2 regions of the Paenibacillus sp. Y916 genome follow, and region 2 is predicted to be linked to the other one. Evidence: riboswitches for the same ligand, from Rfam matches in the RefSeq annotation. Region 2 holds a riboswitch; the other holds the start of a gene.
The links. Region 2 has a riboswitch for cobalamin ahead of AC1TO9_RS13235 (anaerobic ribonucleoside triphosphate reductase). Riboswitches for the same ligand answer to the same signal wherever they lie in the genome.
Positions count from the first base shown of each region.

Region 1: linked by a shared signal. The riboswitch ahead of AC1TO9_RS12035 (ABC transporter substrate-binding protein) and the one ahead of AC1TO9_RS13235 (anaerobic ribonucleoside triphosphate reductase) in region 2 are both predicted to bind cobalamin.

Region 1 is NZ_JBXCJA010000004.1:274,663-285,678, reverse strand. It holds gene AC1TO9_RS12080 (ABC transporter permease) at 1-703, shown strand, start outside; gene AC1TO9_RS12075 (ABC transporter ATP-binding protein) at 707-1,684, shown strand; gene AC1TO9_RS12070 (YqkE family protein) at 1,735-1,995, shown strand; gene AC1TO9_RS12065 (hypothetical protein) at 2,016-2,207, opposite strand; gene lplA (lipoate--protein ligase) at 2,217-3,218, opposite strand; gene cobD (threonine-phosphate decarboxylase CobD) at 3,388-4,479, shown strand; gene AC1TO9_RS12050 (adenosylcobinamide amidohydrolase) at 4,499-5,230, shown strand; gene cbiB (adenosylcobinamide-phosphate synthase CbiB) at 5,230-6,201, shown strand; gene AC1TO9_RS12040 (histidine phosphatase family protein) at 6,192-6,788, shown strand; cobalamin riboswitch at 6,922-7,135, shown strand; gene AC1TO9_RS12035 (ABC transporter substrate-binding protein) at 7,392-8,399, shown strand; gene AC1TO9_RS12030 (FecCD family ABC transporter permease) at 8,396-9,442, shown strand; gene AC1TO9_RS12025 (ABC transporter ATP-binding protein) at 9,439-10,215, shown strand; gene cobT (nicotinate-nucleotide--dimethylbenzimidazole phosphoribosyltransferase) at 10,257-11,016, shown strand, end outside.
Region 2 is NZ_JBXCJA010000005.1:103,021-114,036, reverse strand. It holds gene AC1TO9_RS13235 (anaerobic ribonucleoside triphosphate reductase) at 1-1,788, opposite strand, end outside; cobalamin riboswitch at 1,826-2,089, opposite strand; gene AC1TO9_RS13230 (MTH1187 family thiamine-binding protein) at 2,310-2,612, shown strand; gene AC1TO9_RS13225 (glycosyltransferase) at 2,925-4,031, shown strand; gene AC1TO9_RS13220 (PIG-L family deacetylase) at 4,018-4,518, shown strand; gene AC1TO9_RS13215 (hypothetical protein) at 4,659-5,483, shown strand; gene AC1TO9_RS13210 (DUF1657 domain-containing protein) at 5,576-5,782, opposite strand; gene AC1TO9_RS13205 (DUF421 domain-containing protein) at 5,949-6,809, shown strand; gene spoVAC (stage V sporulation protein AC) at 6,847-7,326, shown strand; gene spoVAD (stage V sporulation protein AD) at 7,328-8,347, shown strand; gene spoVAE (stage V sporulation protein AE) at 8,344-8,694, shown strand; gene AC1TO9_RS13185 (YitT family protein) at 8,790-9,374, opposite strand; gene AC1TO9_RS13180 (glycoside hydrolase family 25 protein) at 9,546-10,355, shown strand; gene AC1TO9_RS13175 (squalene/phytoene synthase family protein) at 10,553-11,016, shown strand, end outside.

The DNA of each region.
Region 1 (11,016 bases), on a different contig from region 2:
TATCAGTGTATTTATGATGCTGATTGGAGATTTAATGGTCCCATTGATTACGTTACTTGTGTACCGTTCAGGTGCTTCTTTTCCTGGATGGACACTGCATGAGGTTATTCTTATCCAAGGAATATTCACTCTGGCGAAAGGTATCGCCTTTCCATTCTTCTTCGGAATGGTGTCGACGACTCTTCATCATGTGAGGGAGGGGTCGTATGATGTATTTCTGCTTAAACCACGACCGGTTCTATTCCTTACGATGACCAGTTCTTTTGATATTGATGATTTCGGTAGGTTGATTAGTGGAGGTGTATTGACGGCATGGGCGTTATCTGGCTTACCGTTTCCTGATGGGTTGGAGTGGATTCAGTTCGGCGTATTGTTTCTATGTGGACAGCTTGTCCTGTTTGCAGTCTCCTTAATTCTATCAGGGCTGTTGTTTAAATGGGTAGGGAGTAGTAGGGTGTACGATATCTTTGATTCGGTCTCGATGTTCGGATTATATCCGGGAACCATCTTCTCCAAAGCCTTTCAGAATATACTGACGTACGTCATACCGATCACGATGATTGGATTCCTGCCAGCTGCAGCACTCCTGGGAAGACCTGCGGAGGGAACTTGGATCGCTGCATGGATGTGTATATTATTTCTTGGGGCTGGTCTAGCATTCTGGCATCATATGTTGAAGAACTATACAAGTGCGGGGGGCTAGAGCTTGATTATACAAGTACGGCAATTAAAGAAGAATTATACAACCTATGAACGCGGGGCTTCATTCAAGGAGACCCTAGCGAGTCTATTCAAACGTAAACCCATAGAGGTACAAGCAGTTAAAGGTCTATCGTTTGAGATGGAAGCTGGAGAAATTGTGGGATTTCTTGGTCCGAATGGAGCTGGGAAATCAACGACGTTAAAGATGCTTACAGGTGTTCTGCATCCGACATCCGGGGACGTTAAGATTCTCGGGTACACCCCTTGGAAGCAGAGGAAGAAATATGTTCGGAATATTGGTGCTGTATTCGGGCAAAAGTCGCAATTACTATGGGACATTCCCCCAATCGATGCATTTTACATGAATAAAGCTATCTATGCGCTGGATGATGAACCCTTTCAGGAAACACTGAATCAGCTAGTGGAGCTGCTGGATGTTAGTGAAGTGATGCGCAAACCTACACGTCAATTGTCACTGGGGGAGAGAATGAAATGCGAGTTCATTATGGCGATGCTTCACCGCCCGAAGGTTGTATTTCTAGATGAACCGACGATAGGCTTAGATGTGATCGCTAAAGAGAAAATTCGTAGTTTTATTCAGGAAATGAACGCAATGGGGGTTACTTTTATTCTGACTACCCATGATCTCGAAGATGTAGAGAAGCTTGCGAAGCGGGTTATTGTGATCAACCATGGGGAAATCGTATTTGATGATTCAATGGGAGTTCTACGGAACTTTCTTGGAGCTAAGAAGACAGTAACCTTAACGACAGAAGTACAGGCAGATTGGAGTGGAATTGAAGGTGTGAAAATTCTGAAGCAAGTATCTGAAGTCGAGGCTGAGCTTGAACTAGATACAGAACAACTAGAGCTTAAGGAGTTCATTCGAATTGTCAATGATCGCTATACGATTCATGATATGTCAATTAATGCCTTACCCATCGAAAGAGTGATTAAGGAACTATATCAAGTGAAAGCATAGAATGAGTAATCAAAAACTGCTATAATGTAGTTGGAAATGGAGATGATTCTATGGCTAAGAAAAAACAATCTACACCAGCTCCCAAGCCAACTTCTGACTATACACCAACTACGTTGAAGGACTTACTAAGTGGTGAAATACTTGAGCAATTAAAGTCTCAAGCGGATGCGATGAAAGCGGAGGAAAAGAAGAAGAAGGAAGAACAAGAGCTGCAGAAGATAGAAGCACGCAAGCAAGAGCAAAAGAAATTGGATAACAATTTTGAACACTTGTTCGAGAATAGTAAACAAGATTGGCGCAAATATAAATAAGATATAGGAAACCACCGAGATTAGTTAGCGAGTCTATCTAGATCCGGTGGTTTCTTTGCATGTTGTTTATTTCTAGCATGTGAGATATCTATATTTAAGATAATGGCAATAGTAGTGAAGGTGGCGACATTGCCTTTTGAAGGACAATCCGCCATCGCACAAAAATATTTACTCAACACTAGTGAAGTCATATGGTTTCTTCTCGTGTACATGTAATACTGTTACTCCTCCAGAAATACAAGCCCAACAAAATCGTTCATTTCAAGATTACCGAAGTAATGCTTTATATCAAGATCAGATAAAGCTTCACGCACTTCCGCTTCATCGTATCTTTTACCCCGTAATATATCCTCAATATCAGTCACATCACCAACGCCGAAGAAATCGCCATAAATCTTAATGTTCCGAATTCTACCTTCGTTAATGTCCATGCGCAGATCAATGATACCGACAGGGAACTTCTTCGAATGTTTCACGTTCGATTCAGGTGATATACCGTAGTTCCAATCCCAGTTCTGATAATGTTCCTTGGAAATTCGATTGATCTGCTCCCAATCTTCTTCTTTTAGGTGGTATTGGGGTACATCCTGCGCATCCATTCCGAATATCGAACGAAGTAGCTCAGCACGGAATTCTTCGATCGTCATAGTGGTTTCCATAAGATCACTGATGTTGGCTACGCGACTACGTACGGATTTGGTACTCTTGGATTTGAATTTCTCTGGATTTACGTTGAGAGAAGCTTGAACGTTATCCAAGTTCAGGTTAAACATCAACGTACCGTGACTGAACATCCGACCACGAGTTGAGAATTGGGCGTTACCAGATATTTTCTGTTCTCCAACCTGTATGTCGTTGCGCCCTGTGAGCTCAGCGTTTATTCCCATTTTTTGAAGAGCATCAATAACAGGTTGGGTGAATTTCAAGAAATTATGGAATGATTGGCCATCATCTTTCGTAATAAAGCTGAAATTAAGGTTACCAAGATCATGATATACTGCACCACCGCCGGAAAGACGACGGACGATTTGAACATTGTTCTCCTTGCAATACTCCTGATTAATCTCTTCAATCGTGTTCTGATGTTTACCAATAATAATAGATGGTTGATTAATATAGAAAAGCAAATAGCTCTCGTCCATTGAAAGATGTCTTAAAGCGTACTCTTCTATGGCTAAGTTAATAGCAGGATCATGAATTCCTTGGTTATCGATGAATAGCATAGTTTACTCTACTCCTTCATTATTTAAAGGTATGTAATGATTGTTGAATCTTGTATAATTGTAAACTAAATATGAGATAGAAACAAAGGACGATGGATTGACGCAATAGAAGAGCCTAAGCAACAATGGAACTATACCTAGGCAATTTAAAGACAGAGGGGTAATTAGGATGCTAGAACGTTACGGTCATGGAGGAGATTTAGAAAGTGCCGCACAGGCTTATGGACAAGATGAGGGAATATTCCTCGATTTTAGCGCTAATATTAATCCGTTGGGCCCACCTCAGCAAGTGCTAAAGCAATTGGAGGGAGCATTATCGTCAATTATTCGTTATCCTGACCCAGGTCATAGAAGATTTAAAACTATTCTTGGACGCAAGCTAAGTGTTGGTGAAGATAATATTTGTGTTGGAAATGGTGCAGCTGAATGTATGTCGCTTATTTTACTAGGACTTCATCCACAGAAGGTCGGTATTATCGAACCATGTTTCTCTGAATATAGGCAATTGTCAGAACAATTCAATACGGAAGTAATCTCGGTATTTGGTAGACAAGATAATGATTGGAAGGCAACATGTGAAGACATAGGACAGTTGATACAGCAAGTAGATTTGCTATTCATTGGTCAGCCTAACAACCCGAATGGCGTGCAATATACGCTTGAGGAGCTGAGGATATTAGCCGAAACTGCTGAGAAATTCAACACCTATCTGGTCGTAGATGAAGCCTTCATAGATTTCATTCCGCAACGACAGCAAGCATCTTTGTTATCGGAACTTACAAAGTATCCTCGTATGTTACTGGTACGGTCCATGACGAAGTTCTATGCGATTCCAGGTTTGCGATTGGGATATACATTGGCACATCCGGATGTCATCCAAGCTATGAAGAGTAAGCAGGTGACGTGGAGTGTAAATGGACTAGCTCTGTTAGCGGGTGAAGCAGCGTTGGAAAGTGGTGAGGAATTCGAGCGTAGTACGTTAGAATTAATATCCAATGAGCGAATAGTCCTTACCCAAGGGCTTACCAGGCTGGGGTGTAATGTCAGTCCAAGCGAAGCGAACTTTCTATTGGTGGAGCTTCCGGAACCATGGCATGCGATAGATATGCAACGTGAACTTGGTCTGCGAGGAATATTAATTCGAAGCTGTGCGATGTATCCTGGGCTGGGGGATGAATATATTCGAATCGCCGTCAAAGGCGCGGAAGCTAATCGGTTATTTCTGGTCGAGATACAGAATGTGATGGAGAGTATAGTATAAGAATAGGAGAATAATGATGATGATGACAACAACAACACCTTTTATCAATGATGAAAATAACGTGTATTCCTCTATCGTTTGGCCAGGTCTAACACTTACCCGACAAGAACGTCATTTGTTACTCCAATGCCCAAGCCCTGTGGATAGCCTTAGTAGTGCAATATATGGGGGAGGAACAGGGAAAATCGATCGAATAGCTAATATTTATGTAGATCGGTTCTATAACTGTGCTGATCCAGAACGTGATATAGAGCAATTATTCAAGGATTGGGGCTACCCACAGCAAACTACAGCAGGATTGTTGACAGCTGTTCGATTGGAACATGCTGCAGTTCTGGAAGAGGACGGTAAAGACGGATCCTTGTTCTGCTGTACAACAGCGGGAGTATCGAACGGTGCACGTGCTGGATCTGAGCGAACTACGTTCCCAGCCTATCAACCCGGAACGATCAATATTATGCTCATGATTGACGCGAAGCTGACGCAAGCAGCGATGGTAAATGCTATTATGACAGCTGTAGAGGCAAAGACTGCTGCTCTATCGGATCTGGGTATTCGGGATGCAGAGAATGGATTGATTGCTACGGGAACTACGACGGATTCTATTGTTCTTGGTGTCAGTCAATCTCCTATCCATACTATTGAACATCGATACTGTGGAACAGCTACTGAACTAGGAGCTGCAATTGGACGACTAGTTTATGCTACAGTGCAAGAGGGTTTAAGAGTTGCGGGAGTGAAGCGAGTATGATGGAATTGGCCATATTCATTCTATGGGCTGCCTACCTATTGGATCTGATCATTGGAGATCCGCGCTGGCTACCTCACCCTGTGATCGGCATGGGGAATTGTATCAAACGGATAGAGAGGAATATTCGTAGTCATGTGTCAGATCCGATCAAGTTAAAAAAATATGGAATTCTACTTCCAACTATTGTTGTAGGAGGTGCACTGCTTATAACGTGGGCATTGTTGAGAGGTCTATATATGATTCATCCATGGCTTGCCGTTGGTGTTGAGATCGTATTAATTGCTACGACGATTGCTACGAAAGGGCTTAAGGATGCGGGGATGGAGGTGCATGATCATCTTAATTGTGGTGACTTACCTGCTGCTCGTAGATCACTTGGAATGATTGTTGGACGTGATACAGATCATTTGGATGAGCCTGAAATTGTCCGTGGAACGGTAGAGACCGTTGCGGAGAATATTGTTGATGCTATTGTGTCGCCGTTGTTCTATGCACTTATTGGAGGAGCACCACTGGCGATGGCTTATCGAGCTGTAAATACCTTAGATTCGATGGTTGGTTACAAGAATGATAAATATATTAACATAGGATGGGCCTCTGCCCGATTGGATGATGTCGCTAATTTCATTCCAGCTCGTATAACAGGTGCATTACTGGTCGTTAGTAGTTGGGTTATGCGTCTAGATTATAAAAGGTCTTATCATACCGTAAGACATGATGCTCGTCTCCATCCGAGTCCGAACAGTGGATTCCCTGAATCAGCCGTAGCTGGAGCTCTTGGTGTTCGGCTAGGAGGTGAGAATACGTATAATGGTGTCGTGTCTTTTCGTGCCTATATGGGGGAATTCTCACGTCCAATGGTGAAGAGGGATATTCAGTCAACTATACGTTTGATGCTAGTCGCATCGTTGTTATTCCTCATGTTATGTGCACTTGCTATACGGGGTTTAGGTGGAACATTATGGAATTAGAATTGGTATGTATTCGACATGGCAGAACGCAGTGGAATAAGGATCGACGTTATTTGGGACATACGGATATAGGAATACTCGAAGAGTCACAGACAGAGCTTTTATTAGTGAAAGAAGCCCTTGAAGGAAGGATATTCCGAAAGGTATTCTGCAGTGATCTGAAGAGATGTAGGGAAACGTTAGATTTGATCTATCCTACATCACCTGATCAGGTAGTCTTTGATCATCGTTTGCGAGAGATGGATTTTGGAGATTGGGAGGGGCAGACCTACGATCAGTTGAAGCATTCTAGGTTGTATCGAGAATGGCTGGACAATCCTCAAACAGTGACTCCTCCAAGGGGGGAATCTTGGGGACACTTTCAGCAGAGGCTGGTGAACTTCATGGATAGTCTAGCGTGTGTTTTGGAGGGAGATGATAACTCCGTTGATTCTATGTTGCTGGTTACACATGGAGGGGTCATAAGACAACTCGCGACGATGACGATTCCTGACTTGATGTTCTGGGATATCTCGGTTGATCCGGGAAGCTTGTTAACGCTGCAGCTTACGATACGTGAGGGGCAATGGGTAGGACGCTTAAAGTAGCCCTATGATTAGAGGAAGTCCAAAGGGCTTACTTTTTGAACTCGAACTATAAGGAATTATTAACATTTGGTTTGTAAGGTATCTCTTTTTGATCTATAATTTTGAATAGAGAAGCAAGATCTGTATTTAAATGAATATTATAAACTTATGAGGTCTAGGAACTTAGAAGCTGAAGTAATAGCTTTTAACTCTAGTTAAAAGGGAAGTCGGTGTAAATCCGACACGGTCCCGCCACTGTGAATCAGGGATATTCTCCATATACCACTGTACTGCTATAAGCAGAATGGGAAGGTGAGATTATTAGTTAACCTGTGAGTCAGGAGACCTGCCTTGTGAGAATAAGTACGGCGATCCTTCGAGGAAAGGATTACGTTTGGCTTGTGTAAGTGCTTGTGATGTATTATTGCGGGCTTATAACACTTGGCATACATATATCGTATTAGTAATATGTGATGTTTGTACAGACGTAATCCCTGATTCTTTCTAGCAATAGAGGATCAGGATTTTTTGCTATGTTTATGTCCTTTATCGGAGAGAATTCATTGAAATTACAAGGCTAGCATCTCATGTATGTACAATAGATAATAGGGGAGATAATGAACAATGAAGCAGATTTGGAAGAATTGGACTACGGGTGCCTTAGCAATGATGCTAGCACTATCACTTGCCGCTTGTGGTAATAATAACGAACCAGCGCAAGGATCCGAACCTACGCCAGCACCAACGGAACAAGCCACACCACCAGCAGAACAAGTTAATGAGCTGACAACGGAGTATCCACTAACCGTAACGGATGCGACAGGTGAGACATTTACATTTACAGAAGCTCCGAAGCAGATTGTATCCCTCTCACCAGCGGAGACAGAAGCATTGTTCGCGCTAGGATTAGATGATCAAGTTGTTGGTGTATCGGATTATGATGATTATCCAGCGGCCGTAACAACTAAGCCTAAAATGGGTGGTCTGTACAATCCAAATGAAGAAGCGATTATAGCAGCGCAACCAGATCTTGTACTTACGGGTATTTCTATGAGTGCGGAAGCTACTGAGAAGCTACGTGCTCTAGGAATTGCGATTTTCAAGACCAATCCGAAATCAATAGATGATGTTATCACAAATATTGAATTGTATGGTCAGATTACAGATCATCAAGCCGAAGCGAAGGCTGTTACAGATGAAATGAAGCAAGAGCGAGATGAAGTGACGGAAGCTGTTAAATCACTAACCCCTGATCAGAAGAAGAAAGTGTATATCGAGTTCTCTATAGGTTGGACGGTAGGTAGTGGCGAGTTTATGGACGAGTTAATCGCCCTAGCTGGCGGAGTTAACGTCGCTGCTGATACAACGGGTTGGAGTGAAATTAGTGAGGAAAAGATTATTAATGATAACCCAGACGTCATTCTGTATTCGAAGAATGTGATTGAAGAGAACACACAGAAAACGTTAGACGAGATTATTAAAGCTCGCAGTGGCTGGGATCAAATTACGGCAGTTAAAAATGATGATATTCATGCATTAGATGATAACTTGATTAGTCGTCCAGGACCAAGAGTAACTGAAGGTCTCAAGCAAATTTCCAAAATGATATATCCTGAACTAGTGCAGCCATGAGTAAAAAGTTGGCTGGGTACGGAGGACTTGGGATAATATTGCTTATCGTGAGCTTCCTGCTCTGCCTAGGAATAGGGGCTGTGGAGCTTCCGATCAAGGATATCATAGGAATTCTATTACACCGATTTCCTTGGGTAGGTGATGCAATCACTCCAACATGGAGTTCTGCACATGAACAGATACTGCTGAAAGTGAGATTGCCTAGAATTATACTAGGGATGCTTGTCGGTGCAGCTCTTGCAGTTGCCGGTTCTGGATTTCAAGGGGTGCTGCGAAATCCTCTTGCTGACCCATACACACTTGGGGTATCTTCTGGGGCTTCAGTCGGTGCAGCTGTTATTATCTTTTTCGGATTGCAGTATTCGCTTGTAGGTGTATGGACTCTCCCTTTGGTTGCTTTCCTAACCGGAATATTAACCTTATGGGGAGTTCTATCTTTAGCGCGTGATGGAGGTAAGATTCCGACGAATAGTCTGATTTTGTCAGGTGTTGTTATGCAATCATTTCTAGGTGCAATCGTATCCTTCTTAACTGTGATGTCGAAGCAGACGATTAATGAAATCATGTTCTGGACGATGGGAGGACTCAGCTTCCGTGGCTGGTCATATACACTTATGTTGATGCCATACGTATTAGTTGGACTTGCTGTGATATGGGGTAGTGCACGGTCTCTAAATTTAATGGCACTTGGTGAGCGTCAAGCAGCACATATGGGTCTGAATGTAGAGAGGCTTAAGCTAAGAACATTGATCGTATCCACTTTGCTTACGGCTGCGGCTGTATCGGTATCAGGTGTAATTGGATTTGTAGGACTTGTTATACCGCACATTATTAGATTAATTACGGGACCTGATTATCGACTCATCATTCCATTATCTGCGCTTGGAGGTGGGATATTCACGATGTGGTGTGATACCGTTGCCCGTTCTATTCTCGCGCCTACGGAGATTCCGCTTGGAGTCGTTACAGCATTCATTGGTGCTCCGTTCTTTGCGTATCTGTTGTATCGTAATAAGAAGCATAGGAACGGAGGTATGATATGATTGAGGTGACAAAGGTATCCAAGCGTTATGCTGAAATCTCCGCACTTCGAGATGTGGATTGGTCGATACAAGAAGGTGAGTGGTGGGGAATCATTGGTCCTAATGGAAGTGGTAAATCAACACTCCTCCAATTAATATCTGGAGTGGACCAGATTAGCAGTGGGAAGCTTACGATTCAGGGACGTCATGTCTCAAGCTATAGCCGACGTGAGCTATCCCAGATGCTAGCTGTCCTTCAGCAAGATGGTCTGCCCGCCATTCATTATCCGGTTCGAGATATTATAGAGATGGGTAGATATCCATTTCAGGACTGGCTCGGACGAGATGTGAGTAATAATGCTACAGCTATTATTGATGATATCATGACAAGATTACAGCTTAGTGATCTGGGTGATCGGCCACTGGATGAACTCAGTGGTGGACAGAGACAACGCGTTGCGTTGGGTAAAGTGATGGCACAGGAGCCTCATATTCTATTGCTAGATGAACCGACAACGTATTTGGATATTTACTATCAGCTTCAGTTCATGGAGATGGTAGCTACTTGGCGTAAAGAAACAGGGATTACCGTTATTTCAGTACTCCATGATTTAAATTTAGCTGCTCAATTCTGTGATAAACTGTTAGTGTTACAAGAAGGACAAGTCGTTGGGATGGGGACGCCAGCTGAAATACTAACGGAAGATAATATCCGACAAGTCTATGGCGTCGATCCAGCAGTTGTTCAGCATCCAGTTAGCGCTGTCCCGCAGATCCTACTGTCTCGTTATTGAATCAATCATAGTAACAACTGATATCAGAGGAGAGATGAAGAATGAATAAGAGAATGATGGAACTTATGAATCGTATTGGAGAGATCCCTGAGCTTGATCAGGCTGCGATGCAGGCAGCCAAATTACATATAAGTAATTTGACGGTACCACCTGGTAGTCTCGGTAAATTGGAAGCTATGGCGATACAACTCGCTGGTATTACCGGGGAAATAAAGCCATCTTTTGCTCGTAGGGAAGTTATTGTTATGGCTGGGGACCATGGAGTATGTGAAGAGGGCGTAAGTGCCTTCCCGCAGGAAGTGACTCCACAAATGATTCATAATTTCTTAGCAGGGGGTGCAGCTGTTAACGTCCTTGCACGACAAGCAGATGCAGAAGTTGTATGCGTAGATATCGGAGTGAATAGTGAGTTATCCCATCCTAATCTACTATCGCGGAAAATCAGGTACGGTACAGCAAATATGGCGCAAGGCCCAGCAATGACTTACGAGGAAGCGATCCAATCGATCCTTGTTGGTGTTGAAGTTGTCGAAGATGCTATTAAACGTGGCGTACAATTATTTATAACGGGTGAGATGGGCATTGGGAATACGACGGCAAGCTCAGCAGTGACTTGTGCACTATCAACTATTAGCGTTAAAGATGCCGTTGGTAGAGGGACTGGCATTGACGATTCTCGTCTACAACATAAGATTGGCGTTGTGGAGCAGGCGCTGAAAGTGAATGATCCAGATCGGTCTGATCCCCTTGATGTTCTAGCTAAGGTGGGTGGACTTGAAATAGGCGGTTTAGTAGGTGTTA
Region 2 (11,016 bases):
AATAGGATGGTTAATGCTGAAATAGCCAATATTTTGTGATAATGCAAACTGAACTATTTTGAGAAAGGCAGTTTGATTACTACGCACATTTCCATCTAATTCAATATAAGAGATAGCTCCTGCATTGCACAATTCATGAAAAGGAGCCTCAAGCGAAATTTTACGCGCAGCTGGCAGATTATAATATACCGGTACATGAAAAGAATTAGTATAATATTCGCGGTCTGTTACACCGGGAATGGAACCGAATATTTCTCGATCCTTTTTCGTGAACTTACCCGATAGACCTTCAGCTGGTGTAGCCATCAATGTAATGTTAAGATCATACTCGTCACTCTTCCGATCACAGTAACGACGCATGGAGGAGATAAGTTCCAAAGCTTTGGCATAGACTACATCACTTTCAGCATGATGTTTACCGTACATGGCCTTCATACATTCACCTAGACCGATGAAGCCTATAGATAAGCTACCATGTTTCAAGATTTGTTCTACCTTGTCGTCAGGACCTAGTAGTTCTCCACCTTCCCAGACTCCTTCGCGCATCATAAAGTCTGAAGCTTTGGCAGGCTGTCGGGCTTGGATTTTGTAACGGTGTAATAGTCCATGTAGTGCGATATCCAGGAAGTGGTTGAGATCTTGTTGGAACCCCTCCTCATTAGGCGTGATATTACCATTAACTACACCGTGTTTGATACCTAATTTAACAAGATTAATCGTATTGAAGGATAAGTTCCCTTTACCGGATAGACGATTGCGACCATGTCGATCGGCAAGAACACGAGTACGACAACCCATCGTAGCGAATTCAGTATTGGCATCTGTTGGATCATAATACTGTAAGTTGAAGGGAGCATCTATGTTGGCGAAATTAGGATATAACCGTTTGGATGAGCATTCTACGGCCTTCAAGAAAAGATCATAGTTAGCATCCCCTGGTGATTGATTGATACCACGCTTACATTTGAAGATTTGAATGGGGAAGACAGGTGTTTCGCCACTTCCAAGTCCATTCATAGTTGCACTAAGCAAGCTATCAATGATCATTTGGCCTTCAAGTGAGGTGCATGTCCCATAATTGATGCTAGTGAAGGGGATCTGACCTCCAGCACGGCTGGACATCGTATTTAGGTTATGGATTAAGCTCTCAGCAGCTTGAAGGCATTCTGTCCTAGTTTCTTGCATAGCAAAAGAATAAGAACGTGGATGAGAGTTAGGTAACGATAAGTTACCTAGATGGATGTTACACTCTTCGACCACAGAAGTCTCATTAAAGTAGTGTACCCCTTTTTGAAAATGCTTCGCAAATGACTTGGCGACATATGGAGCTAAATCATGATCCAGTTTGCTCCCGGAAACGCCGCCGTATTGAGAATTTTGCTGACATTGAAATATTATCGCAACTAATGCCATCGCAGTTGAAATGGATTGTGGTGTGCGAACACTACCACTGCCAGTGCTGAAGCCCCGTGCTAGGAGTTTGTCGAATGGAATGAAGATGCAATTCGTGCTACCCACCGCATATTGATCAAGATCATGTACATATAAATCATTGTGATCCACGGCAGCCATGAGTTGTTTGGGGATTATGTAATATCTTGCGTACCATTTAGCATATTCACTGCCGAATTTTCCTATTTTTCCTGAAAAGCTTTCGCCATTTAGATTGGCATTCTCACGTAGCATTTCCACGTTGAGACTCTCTGTAATATCGTGTCCAAGACCTGATACCTCATGTAGCATTTTCTCTTCCAAGGAGAAGCTACTTCTAGGTTCCATAAGTACCATGATTATATTCCACCTTTCCTATTTCACCGTAGGATGTATTGTGTATGTCGAACAGGCAGGTCTCCTGACTTCCCAAGCAAACGAATTCGTGCTTCATATGTAGATGAAGTTCGTTTATTCAGCAACTAGCGCCTTCCCATAAACTTATGCTCACAGTGGCAATGGCTGTGCCTATTCGACTGCGATATGCAGCTCGAATCTTGGGTTACAGTGGCGGGACCGTGATGGAATTGCACCATACTTCCCTTTTAAGATCCGGATTTGATATAGTAGCCGAATCACCTGTTTTCACTATATTTAGTGTCGCTATATAAATCTAACTCAATATATGGTGTTTGTAAACATGTATTAATGAAATATTCTATGAAAAAAATCATGAAAACCCTGCCAAGCCTTCTATGACTTGCGTTTGGGGGAGGAATAAATATTTATGTTATCTTGTGAGTTCAAAAATCCAGATTTTGCGAAAAAAATACGAAATAGCTACAATAGATTAAGAAGTGTAAGAGGAGGAAATAAACATGGCGATTGCAGAAGTAACAGTTATCCCGATAGGGACGCAAACAACAAGTCTAAGTGCTTACGTTGCAGATATGCAGCGAGTTCTGAAAGATCAGCAGGGAATAACGTATCAATTAACATCGATGAGTACGATTATTGAAGGGCCTCTTGAATTCGTATGGAGTGCTATTGCCGCTTTGCATGAATCACCATTTCTATCGGGGGCAGAGAGAGTCTCTACGTCTGTTAAACTGGATGATCGTCGGGATAAGACTTCCTCTAGTGCACAGAAAATACAGTCGGTTCAAGAAAAATTAAAGTAATCTCAAATCTGCCAAAGAGTGACCATTGCTTTTTGGTAGATTAGAGTTATAATCCATGTGACGCGGATTCTCATAACTGAGAATTCGCGTTTTTTTGCTAGAGTAGAAAGTATAACCTTTCTGTACCATGACAAGAAAGACGCATCTAACCCATGCTAATAACCCTTTAACTAAAGACACGGACTGGCGATTTTCATATGTGAAAACGTATCTTTTAAGAGATTAGTTAAAAGCCGTTTCGAATCTTGTTTTTTACCATTTAATAATACAAGAATATAAAAGAAGATTTTCAAAATGAATGGGGTGAAGAAGTTGAATGATAAAGATGTAAGAGTGCTTATGATTTTGGATACCTTTGACATAGGTGGAACAGAGACGCATGTTCTTTCTCTTACAAGAGAATTATTAAAACAAGGAGTGACAGTTTTTGTAGCAGGGAACTCAGGGCCTTTGGAAAGTAAATTTAGAATGCTGTCATGTGAAGTCTATAATTATACAAAAAATAAGGAAGAATTTGTTGAATGGATACGAATCAATGAAATAAACTTGATCCACGCCCATTTAGAGAAAAGTGCCAAATATGCAGTACAGTTATCTCGGAAGTTAAATATTCCGTTGATTTATACGATTCACGGAACTTACTACGAAAACTCGATATTGCTCGAGGCAATCAATAAATGCTCAATTAAACCTACTTTTATTAGTGTCAGTAAACCTGTTAAGAAGTGGTTGGAGAAGAAAGGCATATATTCGATCCATGTCCCTAATGGGATTGATATGAATGAATTTACTGTAAAGAAATCAGATCTTAAGGAAGAATTAAATATCCCTAAAAAATCTAGAGTTTTACTGTACGCTAGTAGACTGGAAGATGAGAAATATGAGATATGCAAATTGTTGTTAAAGGCATGTGATAATAAATTGTTTAAAAAGTTTCCAGATATGCATCTTCTTATTGCCGGTGACGGTATGAAGACCGAAAAAATAAAAACGCGTATTAACGAAACAATCAAATCAAATCGTATCCAGTATATAGGGAATCGATTGGATATGCCTGATTTGTATTCAATAAGTAATTATGTTGTGGGAACTGGAAGAGTTGCTTTGGAAGCCATATTTTGTGAGAGACCAGTAATAGCGATTGGTGCAGCTGGAACCTTCGGATTGGTAACATTAGATAATTTTGATAAGGCCTTGCAGTATTACTTTTGTGATCATAAAATGCTTCTTCCCTTGAACCAAGATAATATTACAAACGCTGTAAAAGATGCATTGCTCTTGGGAAACAAGAACTTACTTGGTAGCAACGTACTGAGACAACAGGCCGAACAAATATTTGAAATTTCCGTTGTATCCAATGATATATGCAAAATATATAAGAAAAGAATAAGGAAGGAGGAGGGCTATGACTTACAATAAGTTAATGATTGTTGCACATCCGGATGATGAAACTATTTTTGGCGGAGCTCAGCTGATACAAGAAAAGGGATGGAAGGTCATTTGTGTGACAAACGGTGATAACAAGGTAAGGTGCAAGGAATTCAAAAAAGTAATGAAAGAGGTAGGTGCAGAGTATGAAATATGGCAATATGAGGATAAATGGGGCGGTGATTTTGACCAGTCTCGTTTAAAGTCAGATTTGGAAGAGATGTTAGCAAGGCAACCATTCAACAAAGTTGTAACTCATAACCTAGAGGGAGAATATGGTCACACGCAGCATCAAGTCTTATCGAAACTACTTCATGAATTAATAGACAAAAATATATATGTATTTCATACTTCAAATATAAAATTAGATGACGAGATATTAAAGAAGAAAAGAAAAATACTCAAATACTTTAAGAGTCAGGATATCAAATGGTTGAAGAAATATATTCAGTTTGAAGAAATTAAGAAAGTACGCTAAGGAAAGAATTCGCTAGAATTCACACAGAATATCTCCCCGCCTCAAGTCCAGTATTTCACTAGTCCGCGGACTAGTGCTAATATTTCCCTAATATTGTATGATAAATAAATCAGAACACTGAATTGGAGGAGTTACTTTATATGCGCGGAAAACATAGGTCAATCATGATGGTGGCAGTCGTTTCGATAATAATACTGGCTGGATGCACCAATAAATTTGAGGATTCGATCTCGGATTGGACTGAGGAATTAAAGAAAGATGGTATTCAGAAGGAGATATCTCTCACACAAGAGATAGGTTCTGCCTCGGATCTGTTGCTGGAAAATGAGGTTGGAAGCATCGAGGTAACAGCGACCACGGGTGATCAGATGACGGTGACCGCAACGTTCTCATTTCCTAACAAGTCATCACGCGAATCTAAATACCAGGAAATCCTTGATCAGGCTGAAATCTCCGTAGTTACACGTGGAGAGCAAATGGAGATTAGCACACACCCTAAGGGGAACGTGAAGATGGATATGTGGAAATGGATAAAGAAGGAATATGGGTTCTCAGATTTCAGCATCGATTATAAGGTGGAACTTCCGGATTCAGTGAATCACTTCAAGATCGAAACAAATGTGGGTCAAATTAAACTCGATCATTTGCAGGGGACCTATGATGTTCGTAATGATGTTGGCACGATTCATATCGAAGGTGCTCATATTCAAGGGAAATCTAAGATAACGTCAAATGTTGGTAGTCTTCAATTTGGGATTAATCAAATGGACAGCAAGAGTAGTCTCACAGCAAAGACGGATGTTGGGAGTATCAAGGCAACACTCGCAGAGGAACTTCAAAGTAGTTTACAAGTGAGCAGCGAGGTCGGTCGAGTAATTGGAGTACCCAAAGGAAAAAGTGATCTGAATGGCGGTGGACCATTAATATCTCTGACCTCCGATGTGGGATCTATTACGGTAGAGTAGGCGACATATATTACAAAAAGAGACCACTGGAAATAGGCATTTTTATGCCATTACCAGTGGTCTCTTTTGATTCGAAAATTTCGGGTTTTATTTTAAAATCCTTTATATTGAGGCTCTTCATTCTCTAATTGCTGCACACGCGTTTCTACCTGTTGAACGATTTGTTGCGTTTGTTCAGCCGCGTTAGTAAACGTTGTTTTTGCTTCTTGATTTTGCGTTTCTATTGCAAATTGTTCAAGACTGGCTTGAGCCCCTTTTAAAGAGGCAAGGCATGTTTTTACTTGAGCACCAACGGTCATCTAAGTTCACCTCTTTTAATTACACGTATTTTGTTATAAAGCAACGAACATAATATATCCGTCTTGAGTTAAGGCTATACTTCGCATCAGAAAATAAGTTGTATTCGGTTAAAAGAGGACATTTGGGGACATCTTACTTGTATCAACCTTTGGGAGGTAAGTCCATATGCAGGATTGGATGTTAGTTACTATACGTACGATCTTAACGCTTGTCGTTCTTTTTCTTATGACGAAGCTTCTTGGGAAGAGACAAGTGTCTCAGCTGTCTCTGTTTGAATACATAACGGGAATTACGATCGGAAGCCTTGCAGCAACAATACCGATTGAAGTTGATGGAACCTGGCATTTGGGCCTCATATCGATGTTAGTGTGGGTCGCTTGTTCTTTGGGGATCGAATTTTTAACGATAAAGAGTAAAAAGGCTAGGGATATTATAGATAGTAAAGGAACAATCCTCATAAAGGACGGTAAAATTCTCGAGGATAATTTGAAGAAGGAACGACTTACTTTGGATGAATTAATGGAACAACTGAGAAGCAAGAATGTGTTCAGGGTGGCAGATGCCGAATTTGCTGTGATGGAGCCGAGTGGAGAGGTCAATGTTCTATCAGTGAAAGAAAATCAGCCCATTACACCGAGTTCACTGGGCATTACAGTAGCGCCAGAACAAGAGCCGCAAACTGTTGTCATGGACGGGAATATTATGGATGAGCCACTTGCTACCATCGGATTAAACCGCGAATGGTTAGATGTAGAGTTGGAGAAAATAGGTGTGGCAGTCGAGAATATATTTCTTGCTCAGGTTGATTCTTATGGACAGTTATTCGTGGATTTGTTCGATGATCAGATTATTGTACCCAAACCGCAGAACAAGGCAACCTTATATGCGACATTGAAGAAATGTGAAGCTGATCTAGAAATGTTCGGCCTATCGACTAACAATAAGCAGGTAAAGCAAATGTATGAGCAATGCTCAGTTGAACTAGAAAAGGTCATCGACAACGTTAGGCCAGTACTCACTCGTTAACGGCATCATGATCATTTGAATAATGGAGGTTATGCCCATGGCAAACAATAAAAAGAAAAATTTAACCCCTACGCAACAGGAATACCAGGAATTAGCTCTGAAAGTTCAACCGCGAAGACCCGTTATTAAAAATTGCATACGTGCGTTTATTGCAGGTGGAACCATTTGTCTGATCGGGCAAGCGGTTCAGGAAATGTTTGTTCATTGGGCAGGTTTTACGGAGAAAACAGCGGCAGATCCTACAGTTGCGGTCATGATTCTCATATCTGTTATATTGACCAGTTTTGGTGTATACGACAAAATCGCGCAATGGGCAGGGGCTGGTTCTGCGGTACCTGTTACAGGATTTGCGAACTCGATGGCTTCTGCAGCGATTGAGCACCGAAGTGAGGGAATTGTCTTAGGTGTGGGTGGTCAGATGTTTAAACTTGCGGGTCCAGTTATCGTATTCGGTACGGTCGCTGCTTTCGTTGTTGGAATTTTGACATGGCTATTTCAAGGTGGGGGAGGATCATAACATGTTAAAGGGACATCAAAGCTGGGTGTTTGAGAATAAGCCAGTTATTCTTGGAAAAGCGACGGTTGTGGGACCATTTGAAGGAAGAGGACCGCTGTCTAAGGATTTCGACATTGTACATGGTGATTCTATGTTGGAGGAAGAGAGTTGGGAAAAGGCTGAGAAAGTGTTGATTGAAGAAGCGGCTAAATTGGCTATTGAGAATGCCGGATTAACGAAGGAACAAGTACAGTTTTATGTTGGTGGTGATTTGATGAATCAGATTATAAGTAGCAGCTTTGCGGCACGAACATTATCGATTCCTTACTTGGGTGTGTTCGGTGCTTGTTCCACATCCATGGAGAGTCTGGCTATCGCTTCGATGATCGTGAATTCTGGAAACGGTCAATACGCTCTTGCTGGAACTTGTAGTCATAATGCAAGCGTTGAGAAGCAGTTCCGCTACCCGACGGAATATGGATCGCAGAAACCACCAACGGCTCAATACACGGTAACGGGAGCGGGCGCCGTGATCGTATCGGCCGTCGGAGATGGACCAGTCGTTACTTCTGCAACCATTGGTAGGGTTATCGATATGGGGATCACAGATCCGTTTAATATGGGAGCGGCTATGGCTCCTGCTGCAGTAGATACGATGGAGGCACATTTCCGTGATTTGAATATTGAGCCAGGTCATTACGATCTAATCGTAACAGGCGATCTATCCAAGGTAGGCTATGAAATCGCCTGCAAATTGTTGGAGAAGCATAATATCCCAATTCACCAAACGGAGTATAAAGACTGCGGGATGATGATTTATGATTATGACACACAAATGGTTCAATCCGGAGCAAGCGGCTGCGGTTGTTCGGCAGTTGTTACCTACGGACATTTACTTAATCGTATGCGCAAAGGGGAGCTTAAGCGGATTCTCGTTGTTGCAACGGGGGCGTTACTTTCCCCGCTTAGCTTTCAACAAGGGGAGAGTATTCCTTGTATCGCTCACGCAGTATCCATCGAAGCCGGGGGGAGTATATCATGATATTTCTATGGGCATTTCTGGTTGGAGGCGCTATATGTGTGTTTGGACAAATATGTTTCGATGTGTTTAAGCTGGATCCTGCACATACGATGACCTTACTTGTGGTAATGGGCGCGGTCTTAGATGGATTGGGATGGTACGAGCCGCTAATTAGTTTTGCTGGAGCAGGAGCTTCGGTCCCGATTACGAGTTTTGGTAATGCACTGGTGCATGGAGCACTAACGGAATTGAAGGAGGATGGAGTAATCGGTATTATAACCGGGATATTTAAAGTGACTAGTGCCGGGATATCAGCCGCGATTATATTCTCCTTCTTAGCCGCTTTATTTGTCAAACCGAAAGGATGATATCTCTTAGCCTATACATTTCTATTAACGCTGTGCTATCCGGGTCGTATAGAGTCTTCTTATCACAGCGTTTTGATAAATATGTATGTCCTAGTTCATGAGCCCTTCAATGTACAAATACTAGTGGCAATTCCGCCTGAAAAAATTGAAATGACCGAGTAGAAAAAGGTTTCCCATGAAATAAGTAGTCCCCCCATTCCAATAACTAGTCCATCAATTAGAAAAATGATGACGCCAATATTCAATGGAGTATATTTGGTCAATAGTTTGGCTATGAGATCAGTTCCCCCGGTGCTTGCCTCGTACCGAAGCATGAGACCGAGTCCGGTTCCGAGAAGGAATCCTCCGAACATAGAACTTGTGAGAGGGCCTAATTCAATATAATAAAGAAAATGGTATTGAAATGGTACCAGCAACTCTATGAGTATCGAAGAAATAAGCATACCAGATAAGCTATTATAAAAAAAAATGCGGTTTTTGACCCAAGCTATAATGAAGATGGGAATGCTACAAACGATAATAACCAGACCAGTTTTGAAACCAAACATATAATTCATAATTAGCGCAATCCCAATAAATCCGCCATCTAATACTTTGAAGGGGATGAGATAGAAGTCTGTACCGATCGCAATTAACAAACTACCAAATACAATGATTCCAAATTTACGAAAAAATAACATAGTGGACATCTCCCTAGAAGGCATGTCTAATTTATATGTTAGTTTTTTCTAATACATGATTTGTATTAGAAAATAGTTGGTTATCACGGCACTGATCTACAATTCATCATATGTGAATAAGTACAGGCAATCACTAGCGAATCAACATCTAATGTATGAAGAGGTGATGATATGCAGAAGCGAAGCTTAGACCATGCACAGGGAATTGATATTTCGCATTGGCAGGGAATAATTAACTGGGAACAAGTTCGAGCAGAGGGTAAAGTCTTTACGTTTATTAAAGCTAGCGAGGGCAGTACAGTGAAGGATAAGCAATTTCTAACGAACGTACAAAAGGCCACGGCAGCAGGCTTGTTGGTAGGGGCGTATCACTTTTCAAGAGCAGCCAGTCCAACAAGTGTGAAAGCTGAGGTTGATCATTTTCTTTCAGTGGTATCTCCCGTAATAACACATATGAAACTACCTTTGGTACTTGATATTGAAACGAAGGAAGCGGGCAGTAAAGCGAATGTCGTAAGGACGGTGCGGGCATGGGTTGAATATTTCAAACAGCGAACAGGCAAGTATCCGATGATATATACATTTCCGAACTTTATAGATACGTCATTAGACGCGTCATTCGGAGATATTAAATTGTGGTATGCCTATTATAATAGCGACGGCAGCCCAATAAATCGAGGTGGTTGGAAGGAGTGGGAATTCCTGCAGTATTCTAGTTCGGGAAAGGTTAATGGAATATCAGGCGATGTGGATATGAATGAATATCGTGGGTCCGAAAAGCAACTAAGAGACAAGTACGATCCCACAATGGTGACCCCTCCACCAATAGAAACGGATGCTAAATCACCGTTGTGGAAAGAAACGGGCCGACAATGGTTGATCGATGAATTAGGAATTTCGGAGGATTGGAAGGCAACAGATGGGATAGATATTGGCACATTGGGTACAATTCTTAGTAGAGCTATGAACAATAAAAAATAAAGTAAGTGTGGTACCTCTATCGAATGCAGAAGAGGGCCTTTTTTTTTAAACTTACTTCGTAAATTCATGACCTAAGTCGTGAGGAGTTCAAGGTGTGCATCTAGGGTGAATATATTGTATGATGAATTAATCGTACACTAAATCAGAGGTAGCTGTAACTACAAGACAGCTATGAACGTTGGAAAGGAAGTGGAGTTATGAAAGAGAATGCGACATTACTTAAAGATGCTACTAAAGTACTAGCACAAACCAGCAGAACATTTATTATACCCATTAGCCACTTAGGTGCTGGACTTCAAGAGGCTGTTACAGCGGGATACCTTAGTATGAGAGCGATTGATGAGATTGAAGATCACGAGAATCTAGCTAAAGAAGATAAAGTGTCTCTTTTGCAATCGGTTTCTTCATTGTTGAAGACGAATTATACAGATGATCAATTCACATCATTATTTGAGCCGTATAAGAAGGATCTTCCAGAAGTAAGTCTGCGGCTGACAGATTGGGTTAAGCTAGCACCTGCACAAACCAAAGAAATGATATGTCACTATACTTCCATTATGGCAGAAGGAATGGCTATATGGGCTTTGAAGAACTGGAACATTCAGAATAAAGAGGATTTAGATGACTATACTTATTATGTTGCCGGATTAGTTGGAATTAT